4 regions of the Cupriavidus sp. FW305-27 genome follow, and region 2 is predicted to be linked to each of the others. Evidence: predicted binding sites of a transcription regulator. Region 2 holds the regulator's gene; each other region holds the start of a gene.

Region 1 (3,540 bases), on a different contig from region 2:
GCACGGCGTCGAGCGCTGGGGCCGCAAGCCGACCCTGATCGGCTTCCTGCTGCTCAGCGCGGCAGGCTGCATGCTCTACAGCCTGGGTACGTCCACCGCGCTTATCGTCGGCTCGACCCTGCTGATGAGCTTCTCGCTGCTCGGTACCTGGGGCGCCCTCTACGCCTTCACGCCCGAGGTGTACCCGACTGACCTGCGGGCCAGCGGGATGGGCACTGCGGGTGCGATGGCGCGCTTTGGCGGCCTGTTCGCGCCGTCCATCATTGCACCGATCATGGCCAGCCAGTTCACCCTCGCCCTGGCGCTGCTTTCGTCATTTCTTGCCGTGGCAGCGATCGCCATCTACATGGTGGATATCGAGTCGAAGAACCGCGCGCTTGACTAGCGCAAGGCGCCGCCGGACGCTCCCGGCGGTTCAGGGAGCCCGCCGGCGGCGCTGGCGTGGGCGGGTCCCGGAAGCGAAGCCACGGGCAGGGCGGCCCGCTTCCATTACAATCCGGCTGCAACGGCGCGGCGCGCTGGTCGACCCGATCTCGCCGCCCGCTTCACCTGCTTGCCCCTATCCCGCCGAGCCCTCGCCGCCAGCCATGAAACAAGACCCGCGCTTTCCCAACCTGTTCATCCTCGACCACCCGCTGATCCAGCACAAGCTCTCGCACATGCGCGACAAGGAAACGTCGACGCGCACCTTCCGCGAACTGCTGCGCGAGATCACGCTGCTGATGGGCTATGAGATCACCCGCAACCTGCCGCTGACCACGCGCCGCATCGAGACGCCGCTGGTGGAGCTGGACGCGCCGGTGATCGCCGGCAAGAAGCTGACCATCGTGCCAGTGCTGCGCGCGGGCGTGGGCATGAGCGACGGCCTGGTCGAGCTGATCCCGTCGGCGCGCATCGGCCATATCGGCGTGTACCGCGACGAGCAGCACCGCCCGGTGGAATACCTGGTGCGGCTGCCCGACGTGGAGGACCGCAGCTTCATCCTGTGCGACCCGATGGTCGCCACGGGCTATTCGGCTGCGCATGCCGTGGATGTGCTCAAGCGGCGCGGCGTGAAGGACGAGGCCATCACCTTCGTTGCGCTGGTGGCGGCGCCCGAGGGCGTGGAAGTGTTCCAGAAGGCGCATCCGAACGTGCAGCTGTTCGTGGCCTCGCTCGACAGCCATCTCGACGAGCACGCCTACATCGTGCCGGGCCTGGGCGATGCGGGCGACCGCCTGTTCGGCACCAAGAACTGAGTGGCGCGCGGCGGGCTGGCTTGCGCTTGACCGGCCTCAATAGTCCGCGCCACAGGGCTCCCTACACTGGCGGCAGGCGCCGGCGAGACCTCGCCGGCGGCCATCGCCAAAGCAAAGGGAGCCAAGCATGGAAGCCTTCAAGATCCTGTTCAGTACCAGCACCGGCCTGATGAGCCTGGGCGTGATCGTCTTCATCATCGGCATGGGGTGGTTCTTTGCGCGGATGTTCGCGCGCAAGATGCGCGAGGATGCGGCAGCGGCCAAGGCGCAGCAACAAGCGCAGCGTCGCTAAGGGAAAGGGCCGCATCGTGCGGCCCTTTCCGTCATTGCGTCAGTCCGGGTCTTTACTTCTTCTTGCCCAGCAGGCTCCCCAGCACGCCGCGGATCAGCTCGCGCCCGACCTGCGAGCCCACCGTGCGCGCGGCCGACTTGGCCATCGACTCCAGGATCGAATCGCCGCGGCCGGTCTTGCCGGTGCCCTTGGTCAGCGTGCCGAAGATGTCGCCGGCCGTGCCGAGCCAGCCGCTGTCCTGCTCGCCCGCTGGCTGCCCCGCCGGCGCGCCTCCGGCGCCCTTGCCGTTGCCATTGCCGACCGTCGCCACGCTGCCGCGCAGCTTTTCATAGGCGGATTCGCGGTCCACGGTCTTCTCGTAGGTGCCCGCCACCAGCGAACCGGCGATCAGCTGCTTGCGCTCTTCCTCCGTCGCCGGGCCGATGCGGCTGCCCGGTGCCAGCACCCAGGCGCGCTCGGTCACGCAGGGCGTGCCCTTGGCATCCAGGAACGACACCAGGGCCTCGCCCACGCCCAGTTCGCCGATCGCGGTTTCCAGGTCCAGCTTGGGGTTGGCGCGCATGGTGGTGGCCGCCACCTTGACCGCCTTCTGGTCACGCGGGGTAAAGGCGCGCAGCGCATGCTGCACGCGGTTGCCCAGTTGGCCCAGCACGGTGTCGGGGATGTCGATCGGGTTCTGCGTGACGAAGTACACGCCCACGCCCTTGGAACGCACCAGCCGCACCACCTGCTCGATCTTGTCGAGCAGCGCCTTGGGCGCATCGTTGAACAGCAGGTGGGCCTCGTCGAAGAAGAACACCAGCTTGGGCTTGTCCAGGTCGCCGGCCTCGGGCAGCTTCTCGAACAGCTCGGACAGCATCCACAGCAAGAAGGTCGCGTACAGCCGCGGCGCGTTCATCAGCTTGTCGGCGGCCAGGATATTGACCACGCCCTGGCCCTTCTCGGTCTGGATGAAGTCTTCCAGGTTCAGCATCGGCTCACCGAAGAAGACATCCCCACCCTGCGATTCCAGCGCGATCAGCCCGCGCTGGATGGCGCCGATCGAGGCGGCCGAGATATTGCCGTACTCGGTGGTGAACTGGCCGGCGTTGTCGCCGACGTACTGCAGCATGGCGCGCAGGTCCTTGGCATCGAGCAGCAGCAGGCCATTGGCGTCGGCAATGCGGAACACCAGGTTCAGCACCCCCTGCTGGGTGTCGTTCAACTCCAGCATGCGCGACAGCAGCAGCGGGCCCATGTGCGAGACCGTGGCGCGCACCGGGTGGCCCTTCTCGCCGAACACGTCCCACAGCGTGGTCGGGCACGCGCCCCATGTCGGCTCCGGCAGGTTCAGGTCGGCCAGGCGCTGCTTGAGCTTGTCGGACGGCTGGCCAGCCTGCGAAATGCCGGTCAAGTCACCTTTGACGTCCGCCATGAAGACCGGCACGCCCAGTCGCGAGAAGCCCTGCGCCAGGGTCTGCAGCGTGACGGTCTTGCCGGTGCCGGTGGCGCCGGTGATCAGCCCGTGCCGGTTGCCCATCTGCGGCAGCAGCATCAGTTCATGTTCGGCGTTCTTGGCGATGAGGATGGGGTCGGCCATGATGTTCCCTGGGGTTTTGAGGTCTGGCACCGCGGGACTCGCCACGGCAGCGGCGCGGGCAGGCCCGCGTGATAAAATCCTGGGCTGATTATAGCCAGCCGCCAGGCATATCCGTCACCTGGCGCGCGCTGTCCGAGGGCTTTGCCACCCCGGCCACGGCGCGCATGGCAACCCCGCACAACATCACCGCAGATCACCGCATTCCGCTTCGGAGAGAATCATGGCCGGTCACTCGAAATGGGCCAATATCAAACACAAGAAGGCCGCCGCTGACGCCAAGCGCGGCAAGATCTGGACCCGCCTGATCAAGGAAATCACCGTTGCCGCCAAGCTCGGCGGCGGCGATGTCGACTCCAACCCGCGCCTGCGCCTGTCGATCGACAAGGCCATGGACGCGAACATGCCCAAGGACAACATCCAGCGCGCGATCC
Region 2 (3,540 bases):
CCAGTGTTTCCATCACCGCGCGCGAATATTTTGGCGGCTTTTCTGGATTCAGCCGATCCAGGTATTCACGCATTTCCGGCCGGCTCTGGAAGCGCCAGCCGCTGGCCAGGGCCACCAGTTCCACGCCGCGCGGCCGCCAGTCCTGCCGCAGTTCATCAAGCAGCACGCGGATGGTGTCTGCGCCGACGTCGTCGTCAAACAGCCGCCGCAGATCATTGACGCGCAACGGTTCCTGCGCGCAGATCAGCGCCGTCTCGAGGACGATCTTCGCCTCTTGGGTATTCATGTTGATGGTGTGCAGCCTGTCTTTGCACCTGCTCCCGGACGGATCCGGGGCACCGGAGATTTTGGATACAGCGGTGCGAAAGCCACCGCCATCTCATTGCGCAGCTAGCCGGATACCTGCTGCATCCAAGCCGTGCACTTCCCTATCTTTGCATCGAGTTGCCGGGCGTTCCGGCAGGAGATCGTTCGCATGCCGTTATGGGCCAGCCAGCGAACCTCTTGCGTAGCGCGTCCGCACATACCGGACGTCGCTGTCAGCGAACTGAAGGCCTCGGACGCAAGAAAAACGGGTATCGGGAGCAAGGCCGGCATCGCCAACACCGCAGTGCCAGCCGGACTTTTGAACCAGATCTTTTGAACCGGATGGACTGTGGGGACGGGACGGGCATCGAAAACCTTCCGCTTCCCCTGCCCTGAACTCACCTTCTGGTATGAAGGCCGCCTGGCGCTGCTCGCCCGCTGCTTACCGCGGCTCACAAGACACCGCGCGATACCGCAATGTTGGCGATTGTATGGCATTCCCGCCCCCGCCTGCAACCATCATCCGTTGCCGGCGCAGCGCCGGCGCCTCAGAACACCAGGCAGAATCCATGCTCGGCCAGCGAATGTGGCAACAGCACCGCTCGCGCAATGCCAAGGCCGCCGAACGCCATTACCGCCAGGCCGGCCCCCAGGCGCACGCCGGGACGTCGCGACAGCGTACGCAAATAGCCTGACAGGCCGGAGAGCACCAGCAGGTTAGGCAGTGTGCCGAGCCCGAACACGCCCATCACGAGTGCGCCGGACGCCGCATTGCCCGCCAGCAGCGCGAGCGTGAGCGCCCCATAGACCATGCCGCACGGCACCAGCCCCCACGCCAGGCCCACGCCGTATCGCCGCGCCAGGCCGCCGCGTGCGCGCACAAAGGACGGCATGCCGCGTGCCACGCCACCCAGCCGGCGCGCCACCGCTGCGCTGGCACGCGACGCCAGCCGCTCCAGCCAGTCGACGGTAAACGTGTTGCCGCGCAGCAACCGCCAGCCCGACCACAGCAGCATGACGCTGCCCGCGCCGAACAGCCAGCGCTGCACCGGCAGATAGTCCTGTTTCCACGCCGAAGCACCGACCGCGCCTAGCGCGGCCCCAAGCAGCATATAGGTCGAGATCCGGCCCAGGTGCATTATCAGCAACTCGCCGAGCCAGGCGGCACGGCTGGGCACCAGACTGATCGTCGCCGCCGCGCCGTGACGCTGCTCCACGGCCAGCGCCACGCCGCCGCACATGGCGGCGCAGTGGACCCCGCCCAGCAAAGCCAGCAGAAAAACGCTGATCAGTACGCCAAGTGTCAATTCTCACTCCCTACCACATCACATCGCACGGTAAAATGCCGTTATCGCGCCCTCGCTGCCATTTCTAGCAGGTTCCAATTGCTCACCTCCATTCCCATTACCGAGATGTCACCACGCTGCTCCACCTGTGCGATGGGGCAGCTGTGCCTTCCGGTCGGCATGTCGCAGCAAGACCTCGCCAAGATGGACACGCTGGTTCAGGAACGCATCCGTGTGCACAAGGGTGAAACCCTGTATCGCATGGGCGATCCGCTCACCGCGGTCTATGCCGTGCGCTTTGGCACGCTCAAGACCCACGTCACCACTGAAGACGGCCGCTCGCAGATTACCGGCTTCCACCTGCCCGGCGAAATTGTCGGTCTCGACGGGCTGGGCGAGATGCAGCATGCCTCCGATGCCGCCGCGCTGGAGGACACCGAAGTCTGCGTGGTCCGCATGAGCGAGTTGCAGTCCCTGTCGGCAGACCTGCCGTCGCTGCAGCAGCAGTTCCTGCGCCTGATGGGCAAGGAAATCACGCATGACCAACTGATGCTGGTCACGCTGGGCTCGATGCGCGCCGAGGAACGGCTTGCCGCCTTCCTGATCAACCTCTCTGAGCGCCTGTCGGCACGCGGCTATTCGGCGTCCGAGTTCGTGATGCGCATGAGCCGCGAAGAGATCGGCAGCTACCTGGGCCTGAAGCTCGAAACCGTCAGCCGCCTGTTCTCCCGCTTTGCCGAAGCCGGCCTGATCCAGATTCGCCAGCGCCACGTCAAGCTCGTGGACATCGACGGCATCAAGCAGCTCTACAGCCGCTCCTGCTAAGCGGCCAAGGCGCTGCCAGGTACCGCATGCGGACATGGCAGCGCAGACCTCACACCGATCCGCTTATTCCAGTTCGTCGGTATCGCTGAGCCGCGTCGGCATGGTGTAGAGCGTCAGTCCGCTGGACAACGCGCAGAACACCCAGGCCATCAGGAAACCAACGGTGTAGACCGATTCGCGGGACGCTTCGATCGGCTGGCCGAAGAAGTTCAGGTCACCGGGATCCACCACCGAAAACACCGTCGCGGTCGCGAACCCGGCCATCAGGAACGCCGGCCAGAGTACCCACATCAGCCAGCGCAACCTCATGGCTGCCTCACAGCGGCAGCCTTGGGCGGCGCGGCGTCGGCCTTCTCGACCACCAGGCCATGGCGCGTTGCACCCTGCACCGGCATGTCCGGATGCGTGGATGCCAGCCAGATCGTCACGCCACACGCCACCATCGCCACCAGCGGGCCGCTCATCAACAGCCACGGCCACGGCTCCTTCCACCACGGATTGCCTTGCTGACTCATCTTGCCCCCTTCATCTTGACGACCTAGCTTCACAAATCGCGCGGCACGATGAAACTGGTGGATTGCCGGATTTCGGCATGCCCCTGCTCCGTGCCTTCGCTCGTCACCGTCACGTTGATCTTGTGCGTGCCCTGCGCCGCGGCCTCGATCGGCACGCGGATCCGGATCGGCAGCAACCGGTTGGACGTCGGCGCCAGCGATTCGGCCTGCTTATCGTATTCCACGGTCAGGTTCTTCAGTTCGTCGCTGTCGGCGCGCACGCTGATCTGCATCGGCGCTTCGGTGGTGTTGATCAGCTGCAGGCGATAGACATTCTCGATCCAGCGGCCTTCCACTTCACGGCCGAGCGCACCACGGTCGCGGATGATGTCGACCTTCAGCGGCGTGCGCAGCGCGATCGAAGCCATGAACCCGGCCAGCAACGCCACCCAGATCACGGAATAAATGACCACGCGCGGGCGCAGCAGGCGCTTGCGTGATGCCGCCGCGGACAAGCCCTTGCGCATCGCGTTTTCCGAGGTGTACCGGATCAGGCCGCGCGGATATTCCATCTTGTCCATGACCTGGTCGCAGGCGTCGATGCAGGCGCCGCAGCCGATGCACTCGTA
Region 3 (3,540 bases), on a different contig from region 2:
GAGTCTGTCAGCCGTATGGTGCAGGCCGCAATCGGGCTGATTTCTGAAAAAGGCCTCGCCGGGCTGACGATGAATGAAGTCGGCACCAAGGCGGGCTATAGCCGCGGCCTGGCGCACAATCACTTCGGCTCCAAGGAAAAGCTGCTGGAGGAATGTCTGGAACAGCTCTCGCGTGAATTCAATGCCCAGCGCAAGAAGGACGGCAGCGATACCCGCGGCATTCACGGCATCTATTCGCTGGTGGACGCCTACACCCAGCGGCCGGAAAACGCGGTCAACAGTATCCGCGCGATGTTTTTCATCGTGCTTGACTCGTCCGTTGCCGACTCGCCGCTGCATGGCTTTGTCCACGACTACAACGAAAAGAACATGGCCTACGTCGAGTACAAGCTCAACGAGGCGAAGACCCTTGGGCAGATCCGGGCGGACGTGGACACAAAATCCGCGGCCTTCATCCTGATGAGCCTGCTGCGCGGTATCTCCGTGCACCGCCTGAACCGGGCTTCCATGGACCCTGCAGCCGTGAAGGCGGAGATCCTGCGGATGATCGGGGAGTGGTTGCTATAGAAGAACCATCGTCATGGCGAGGCTGAGGGTGGGCTGAGGGCACCGGCGCCTCGGTCCGCGACGCCCTGCGCCGGCACTCGAGCGAGACCGGCGAGACGGTGCTGCTGGGCCGCCAGAGCGGCAAATAGGCTGCAATACCTGTCCGTCATTGCTGTTGCCGGATGCCGTTAAAAAGCCCGGGACGGTTTCTGCCAGGGCCAAGACACTCGCCGCAGGCATAAGTTCTGAGCCGAGGCCCGGCAGTGCCGCGAAGCGACCGACGTTCAGTGCATGGACGCGTTCGCTTCACTGTCGATCTGCTTGCGCAAAGTCGCGAAGCGCCTCTCCACATTGGCGCCGAATAGCGGATCGGCACTGGCCGGATCGATGGCGGCGACCTCCGCCCAGTCCGCTTCGGTCAGGAACCGGGCGGCGCGCGGCATGACCTGTTTTTCCTCGGTGGACAGATGGTTGCGGTAGTACACCAGGTACATGGCGGCGGCCGCTTCCAGTGCCGCTCGCGAGGTGACCACCTCGCTCTGGGCTTCACGCAGGCGGTCGAGCAATTCCGCGCCGACTGTGGCGATCACGCGATGTTCCTGCAGTAACCGGCTGATGATGATCCGCGTGCCGGGATCCCGGTCCACGAGCAGCGCGTAGGCAACATCCTCACGGGGGTGGTGCACGCAATCGCCATAGTTGCGCAGGTATTGGATGATCGTGGCCATCAGGCCGTAGTCGGGCTGCTCGCCCTGATGGAAGGTGCTGACCTGCTTTTCCAGCAGGTCGAGCATTGAGGCGAAATGGATATGGTCGGTATGCCAGGCGGCAAGCGGTGTCGGGCCCGGGGTGGAAAGCGCGGCGGAAGGTGAAGTTGGAAGCGAGGTGGCTAGTGGGGTGGCCATGGCGCCCTCCTGGGAAACTGGGCAAGCAGACCGTTGAGTCCGATGCGATATCGGGACTCGCGGGACCTTATTGACACAATAGCTTCCCTGCATGATCTGAGTCTGACGCAGATCAATGCGGCGCTAAGCGCTCGGATCTCGCAAGGGGCGGAAGCCTTATACGCCGCACGTTCAACCTGCGCCGCCCTCTAACTCGCCTCGACGCGAGAGGGTCACCACGGTTAGTCCGGTGCCAGAATCGACTACCGCGCAGGCAGGCTAGCCGCGTGCGGCCGCCCGCCACGCCCCGGGCGGCTGCCCGAAGCGCCGCGTGAAGCTGCGCGTGAAGGTGGTCTGGTCCGGGTAGCCTGACGCCAGCGCGATCTCGGCCAGCGGCAGCGTGGATTGCGTCAGCAGCTGCAGCGCGCGGTCCAGCCGCAGCCGGGTCTGGTAGCGGTGCGGGGTATCGCCGAAGGCCTCGGCAAACAGGGTCTGGAAGCGCCGCACGCTCCAGCCGAAATGCCCGGCGACTTCCGCCACGCGCAGTGGCGCGGCCAGGTTGGCGCGCAGGTAGGCATCAACGGCCATCAGCGGGAATACCTGCTCGTCGCCGGGCATGCCGAGGCAGTCCGCCAGCGCCGCGGCCAGCGTTGCCGCCAGGTGCCAGTCGGTCTGCGGCCCGCGTGCTGCTGCGGCGGCTCGCCATGCCGCCAGCGCGCGCACGCGGCTGCCGAAGGCGCCGTCCAGCGGGAACGTGCGCGGGCGCGTCATCAGCCGCGCGGGCAGTGCCACCGAGCGCGCCGGGAAGTCCGCCACCAGCTGCAGGTTGCCGTCCAAGCCCAGGAATTCATGATGGCTGCCGGCCGGCACGATCAGGCCGGTGCGGTCGTCCACGCGATAGACGTGGCCGTCGATCTCCAGCTCGGTGGCGCCGGCCAGACCGAACAGCAACTGGTGGTAGCCGTGCTGGTGGCCGTCAGGCTGCGGGCGGTAGCGCCGATGCTCGACCAGCGGCGAGGCTTGGGGTTCAGCGGGCTTCGGCATGCCGCAACCTGCCAGGGGTCTGGCACAGCCAGACGCCCGCGCCGGCCACCGCCATGCCCAGCGCCTGCACCGCATCCAGCCGTTCGCCGAACAGCAGCCAGGCCTGCAGCGCGGCCAGCGGCGGCGCCAGGAACATCAGCGCCGCGGCATTGGCGGCCTGGCCACGCCGCACCAGGCTGACCAGCAGCCAGGTGCCGGCGCCCGACAGGCCGATCGCCGCCCATGCCAGTCCGGCCCACAGCGCCACGCCACCATGCCAGTGCAGCGGCGCGTCGGCGGCCTGGATCGCCACCATCGCGGCGGCTACCAGCATGGCGCCCAGGTTCTGCCAGGCGGAACTGGCGCGCAAGTCACAGGCGGCGATGGCGGGCTTCTGCAAGAGGGTTCCCATGGTGATGGAGACAATGGCCAGCACGCCCAGCAGCACGATCCAGGGCGACAGGGCCGACGCGGCCGGGTGAATGCCGGCCTGCATCGCCGGGGCGACCACCAGCGCGACGCCGAGCGCACCCAGCGCCAGGCCCTGCCACGTCCGCCTGGAAGGTAGCTCCTTCAGCAGGGGGATGGCAAGCAGCGCGGTCAGCAGCGGCTGCAGCGCGCCTAGCAGGGCCATGATCGTCGGCGGCAGGCCCCTGGCCACGGCGCCGTAGCCGGCGCACAGGTAGATGCCCTGCATCAGCGCGCCTGCCAGCAGGTGGCGCGGCGCCTCGCGCAGCGGCGGCCAGGCCGCGCGCGCCGCCAGCGACCAGGCCACGAACATTAGCGCCGCCACGGCAAAGCGGCCCAGCAGGAACAGGCTGGTATCGGCCAGCGGCACGATGGCCTTGCCGACGATAAAGCCGGTGGACCAGATCAGGACAAAGCCAACGGTGGGCAGCCAGGCGGCAGCGGACAGGGGGCGCGACATGCAAGCAGGCGTTTCCGCCGGGGGCGGGATCGGAGGGACAGAGCGCAAGGCTAGCCAGGCAGCGCGCCGCTGTCTTGGCAAATCCGGCAATCGGCGTGCTGAAAGCACTGGTAACACTCCGGCGGCGCCTCCGGGTCAACCAATGTGCGCTTGCCACGT
Region 4 (3,540 bases), on a different contig from region 2:
CGGGCACGCGCCTGATCAGGTCGCTGACCGATGCCATGCCTGGCACGGCATGGGCCTATGAATATTCGCCCGAGACTTTCAGCCTGGCCGAGCTCGACTTCTCGCTGGAAGTCAGCGACGCCGTCTCTGCGGCCTGGCAGGCCGGCCCGGACCGGCCAATGATCCTGAACCTGCCGACCACGGTCGAATGCAGCACGCCCAACGTGTTCGCCGACCAGGTCGAATGGATGCACCGCCGCCTGGCACGGCGCGAACACATCGCGCTGTCAGTGCACCCGCACAACGACCGCGGCACCGCGGTGGCCGCCGCGGAGCTGGCGCTGATGGCGGGCGCGGACCGCGTCGAAGGCTGCCTGTTCGGCAACGGCGAGCGCACCGGCAATGTCGACCTGGTGACGCTGGCGCTCAACCTCTATACGCAGGGCGTGGCACCCGGGCTGGACTTCTCCGATATCGACGCAGTGCGCCAGTGCGTTGAGCACTGCAACCAGCTGCCGGTGCATCCGCGCCACCCGTATGTGGGCGACCTGGTATTCACCGCGTTCTCGGGCTCGCACCAGGATGCGATCCGCAAGGGCTTTGCACAGCAGCAGCCGGACGGCATCTGGGAAGTGCCCTACCTGCCGATCGACCCGGCCGACCTGGGCCGCAGCTATGACGCGGTGATCCGCGTCAACAGCCAGTCCGGCAAGGGCGGCATGGCCTACCTGCTGGAGCAGGTGCATGGCATCTACATGCCGCGCCGCCTGCAGATCGAATTCAGCCGCGCGGTGCAGGCCATGACCGACGACACCGGGCTCGAGGCGAGTGCCGATGATCTTCATGGTTTGTTCCAGCGCGAGTACCTCGCGCAGCAGACACCGCTGCGCTATGTATCGCACCAGCTGGTATCTGACAGCGGCGGCGCCACGGAGATCGAAGTGCAGATGGTGCGCGACGGCAAGCCGTGCAGCGTGCGCGGCACCGGCAACGGGCCCATCGATGCCTTCGTCAATGCGCTGGACTTGCCGGTACGCGTGATGGATTACCACGAGCATGCGATGAGCGCCGGCGCGGATGCACGCGCGGCCTGCTACGTGGAAGTGCGCGTGGGCGATTCGCCGACAGGGTTCGGCGCCGGCATCGACGCCAACCTGGTCACGGCATCGCTGCGCGCGGTGATCTCGGGCGTGAACCGGCACCTGCAGGCCGGCTTTGGCGCGGCGCAGGCCCCGCAGTCCGCCGAGGCCGCCGACGCCTGACACCGCAAGCCGCCGCAAGAAAACCGGTGTGCCCCGCCCCCACGGGGCACACCCGGAAAGACGCCCTTGCGGACGCCCACGACATGCTCGGTGCCGATCCGCACACGCTGCATGCGTGCTCGGATCTTTCGCACAGCGTAAGGGGCAGCATCGCACCGCGCCACGAATAATTCCGCATGTGTTTAGAAGCGTCGGCGCAGCTGGCACACCACGGCGCCTTCCTCGCTGTAGCGCCTGCGCGACGCAGCCAGCCCACGTTCCCTTCTACTTGTCTTGGGTCAAAGCCCAACCCGGCCTGCTCGGCCAAACTGGGTCCGGATTTGATACCAGACCAAGCAGAACCTCATGAAAACACTCTCTCTCCGCACCCGGGTCACCTGTTCCGCCATCGCCGCCTGCGCCATGCTCGGCGCCTTCGCCACCCCTGCCGCCGCCGCGGACGATGCCCAGGGCAACTGGATGGTGCGCCTGCGCGGCACCTATCTCGACATGGCCAACAGCTCCGACCCCGTCGGCGGCGTCGGCCCGTCGGACCGCATCACGGTCAACAACAAGTGGATTCCCGAGTTCGACGTCACCTACTTCTTCACGCCGAACATCGCCGCCGAACTGGTGCTGACAGTGCCGCAGAAGCAGGACGTCTACCTGGACGGCAACAAGGTCGGCACCTTCAAGCATCTGCCGCCGACGCTGCTGGTGCAGTACCACTTCATCCCCAACGGTACCTTCCGCCCATATATCGGCGCGGGCCTGAACTTCACCCGCATCTGGGGCGCGGACATCGCCAACAACTCGCTGCAGCTCGATAGCTGGAGCGTCGGTCCCGCGCTGCAGATCGGCATGGACTACAAGCTGACCAAAAACTGGTTTCTCAACGCCGACATCAAGAAGATCTGGCTGTCGAGCGATGTGAAGGCGGGGGATGTCAAGGTATCCAAGGTGAACCTGGATCCGTGGCTGTTCAGCATGGGGGTGGGTTACCGCTTCTGATCGGGATCCAACTGGCAAGAAGGGCCGGCAACGCCGGCCCTTCTTGCCTTGGCGCACGGCACGTCACGCCGTCCCCAAGTTGCGCCGGGTGGCGGCAACTGCCGCCGTTCGCGTTTCCACGCCGAGCTTCTCGTAGATGTGTTCCAGGTGCTTGTTCACCGTGCGCGGGCTCATGCCGAGGATGTCGGCGATATCGCGATTGGTCTTGCCGCGCGCCACCCAGGCCATCACCTCGGCCTCGCGCAGTGTCAGGGCCGGGCCGGCCGGGGCCAGACCGCTGCACGACAGTTCCACCACGACCACGTCGCCCGCCTCGCCTGTCAACCGGCGCAGGTGAAGACTATCAGCGCCAGTTTCCGCTTCGCTGCAGAGGCGGAACACCGCGTCGCGCAGCGCGGGAGGCAGTACCGCGCCGGCAATCGCTACCGGCCATCCCTGGGCCTGCAGCAAGGCTGACGCGCTGCCGTTTATCCACAGGAGCCGGCCGTCGATGCCGGCCGCGAGCATCGGCACCGTGCTGCCGAATACGGCCTCCCGTGCGCTGCGCGCCAGCCGTGCCTTGCCCGCATGAGACCGCACGCGCGCCACCACCTCGGCAATCGCCACCGGTTTGGTCACGTAGTCGCATGCGCCGACTTCGAAACCGCGCACGATATGACCGGTATCGCCAAGTCCGGTCATGAAGATCACCGGCAGGTCCGCGTGGCGGTCCAGCAGCGCCGTGCAGGCGGCAAAGCCGTCCATGCCCGGCATGTCCACGTCCAGCAGCACCGCATCCGGCGCGAAGGACGTCAGCGCATCCAGTGCCGCGTTGCCGTTCGCGGCGGTGTGGACCAGCATGGCTTCGCCACCCAGCGCGCGCGTCAGGAAGCCGCACGCGTCGGCATCGTCGTCGACCACCAGTACGCGGGTCTCGATCGTCGGCAACGGGCGAAAGGTGTCAGGTTCGGGATGCATGGAGCGCCTCGCCAAGTGATGCGGTCAGGGCAGTGCCATCGGTCCGCGCGAGCGCCAGCATCTGCAGTGCCCACGTGGCCACGGCGCCGCCGCCTTCCGCCAGTTCTGAAAGCTGGGCCTCCAGCGCGCGCAGCCGGCCGGTGGCGCCCAGTTGCAGCAGCTCACGCAACAGGTCCGGCGCCGGGGTGAGCGCAGGCTGCGGCTGCGTCAGCGCGCGTCGGACCATCTCGACCAGTTCGCGCTCACGCACCGGCTTGCTGACGAATCCCAGATAGCCGTGCAGCGCGCGCGCTTCTTCCGTGTTTTCGTGCGCGTTGGCGGAGACGATCACCACTTGCGGCGCATTGGCTTC

The links. Region 2 encodes FNR, which switches genes on or off when oxygen is low (the NO sensors DNR and NnrR bind a similar motif). Its sites were predicted from a motif close to TTGATNNNNATCAA; they were not measured.
Region 1: AC3WRI_RS04710 (DUF3149 domain-containing protein) is a predicted target of FNR. The motif match lies at 1,265-1,278, and genes of this name have one in related genera.
Region 3: AC3WRI_RS29185 (hemerythrin domain-containing protein) is a predicted target of FNR. The motif match lies at 1,554-1,567, and genes of this name have one in related genera.
Region 4: AC3WRI_RS12790 (OmpW/AlkL family protein) is a predicted target of FNR. The motif match lies at 1,510-1,523, and genes of this name have one in related genera.

Annotation. Positions count from the first base shown of each region.
Region 1 covers NZ_JBYTAG010000007.1:5,070-8,609, forward strand. Annotated here, with positions in the region: gene AC3WRI_RS04700 (MFS transporter) at 1-385, shown strand, start outside; gene upp (uracil phosphoribosyltransferase) at 588-1,238, shown strand; gene AC3WRI_RS04710 (DUF3149 domain-containing protein) at 1,366-1,530, shown strand; gene AC3WRI_RS04715 (helicase HerA-like C-terminal domain-containing protein) at 1,583-3,109, opposite strand; gene AC3WRI_RS04720 (YebC/PmpR family DNA-binding transcriptional regulator) at 3,330-3,540, shown strand, end outside.
Region 2 covers NZ_JBYTAG010000027.1:43,518-47,057, forward strand. Annotated here, with positions in the region: gene scpB (SMC-Scp complex subunit ScpB) at 1-286, opposite strand, end outside; gene AC3WRI_RS15055 (sulfite exporter TauE/SafE family protein) at 855-1,613, opposite strand; gene fnr (fumarate/nitrate reduction transcriptional regulator Fnr) at 1,692-2,417, shown strand; gene AC3WRI_RS15065 (hypothetical protein) at 2,481-2,726, opposite strand; gene AC3WRI_RS15070 (membrane protein) at 2,723-2,932, opposite strand; gene ccoG (cytochrome c oxidase accessory protein CcoG) at 2,962-3,540, opposite strand, start outside.
Region 3 covers NZ_JBYTAG010000083.1:22,017-25,556, forward strand. Annotated here, with positions in the region: gene AC3WRI_RS29180 (TetR/AcrR family transcriptional regulator) at 1-567, shown strand, start outside; gene AC3WRI_RS29185 (hemerythrin domain-containing protein) at 831-1,451, opposite strand; gene AC3WRI_RS29190 (AraC family transcriptional regulator) at 1,710-2,474, opposite strand; gene AC3WRI_RS29195 (DMT family transporter) at 2,458-3,381, opposite strand.
Region 4 covers NZ_JBYTAG010000021.1:81,313-84,852, forward strand. Annotated here, with positions in the region: gene leuA (2-isopropylmalate synthase) at 1-1,241, shown strand, start outside; gene AC3WRI_RS12790 (OmpW/AlkL family protein) at 1,587-2,231, shown strand; gene AC3WRI_RS12795 (response regulator transcription factor) at 2,295-3,188, opposite strand; gene AC3WRI_RS12800 (hybrid sensor histidine kinase/response regulator) at 3,172-3,540, opposite strand, start outside.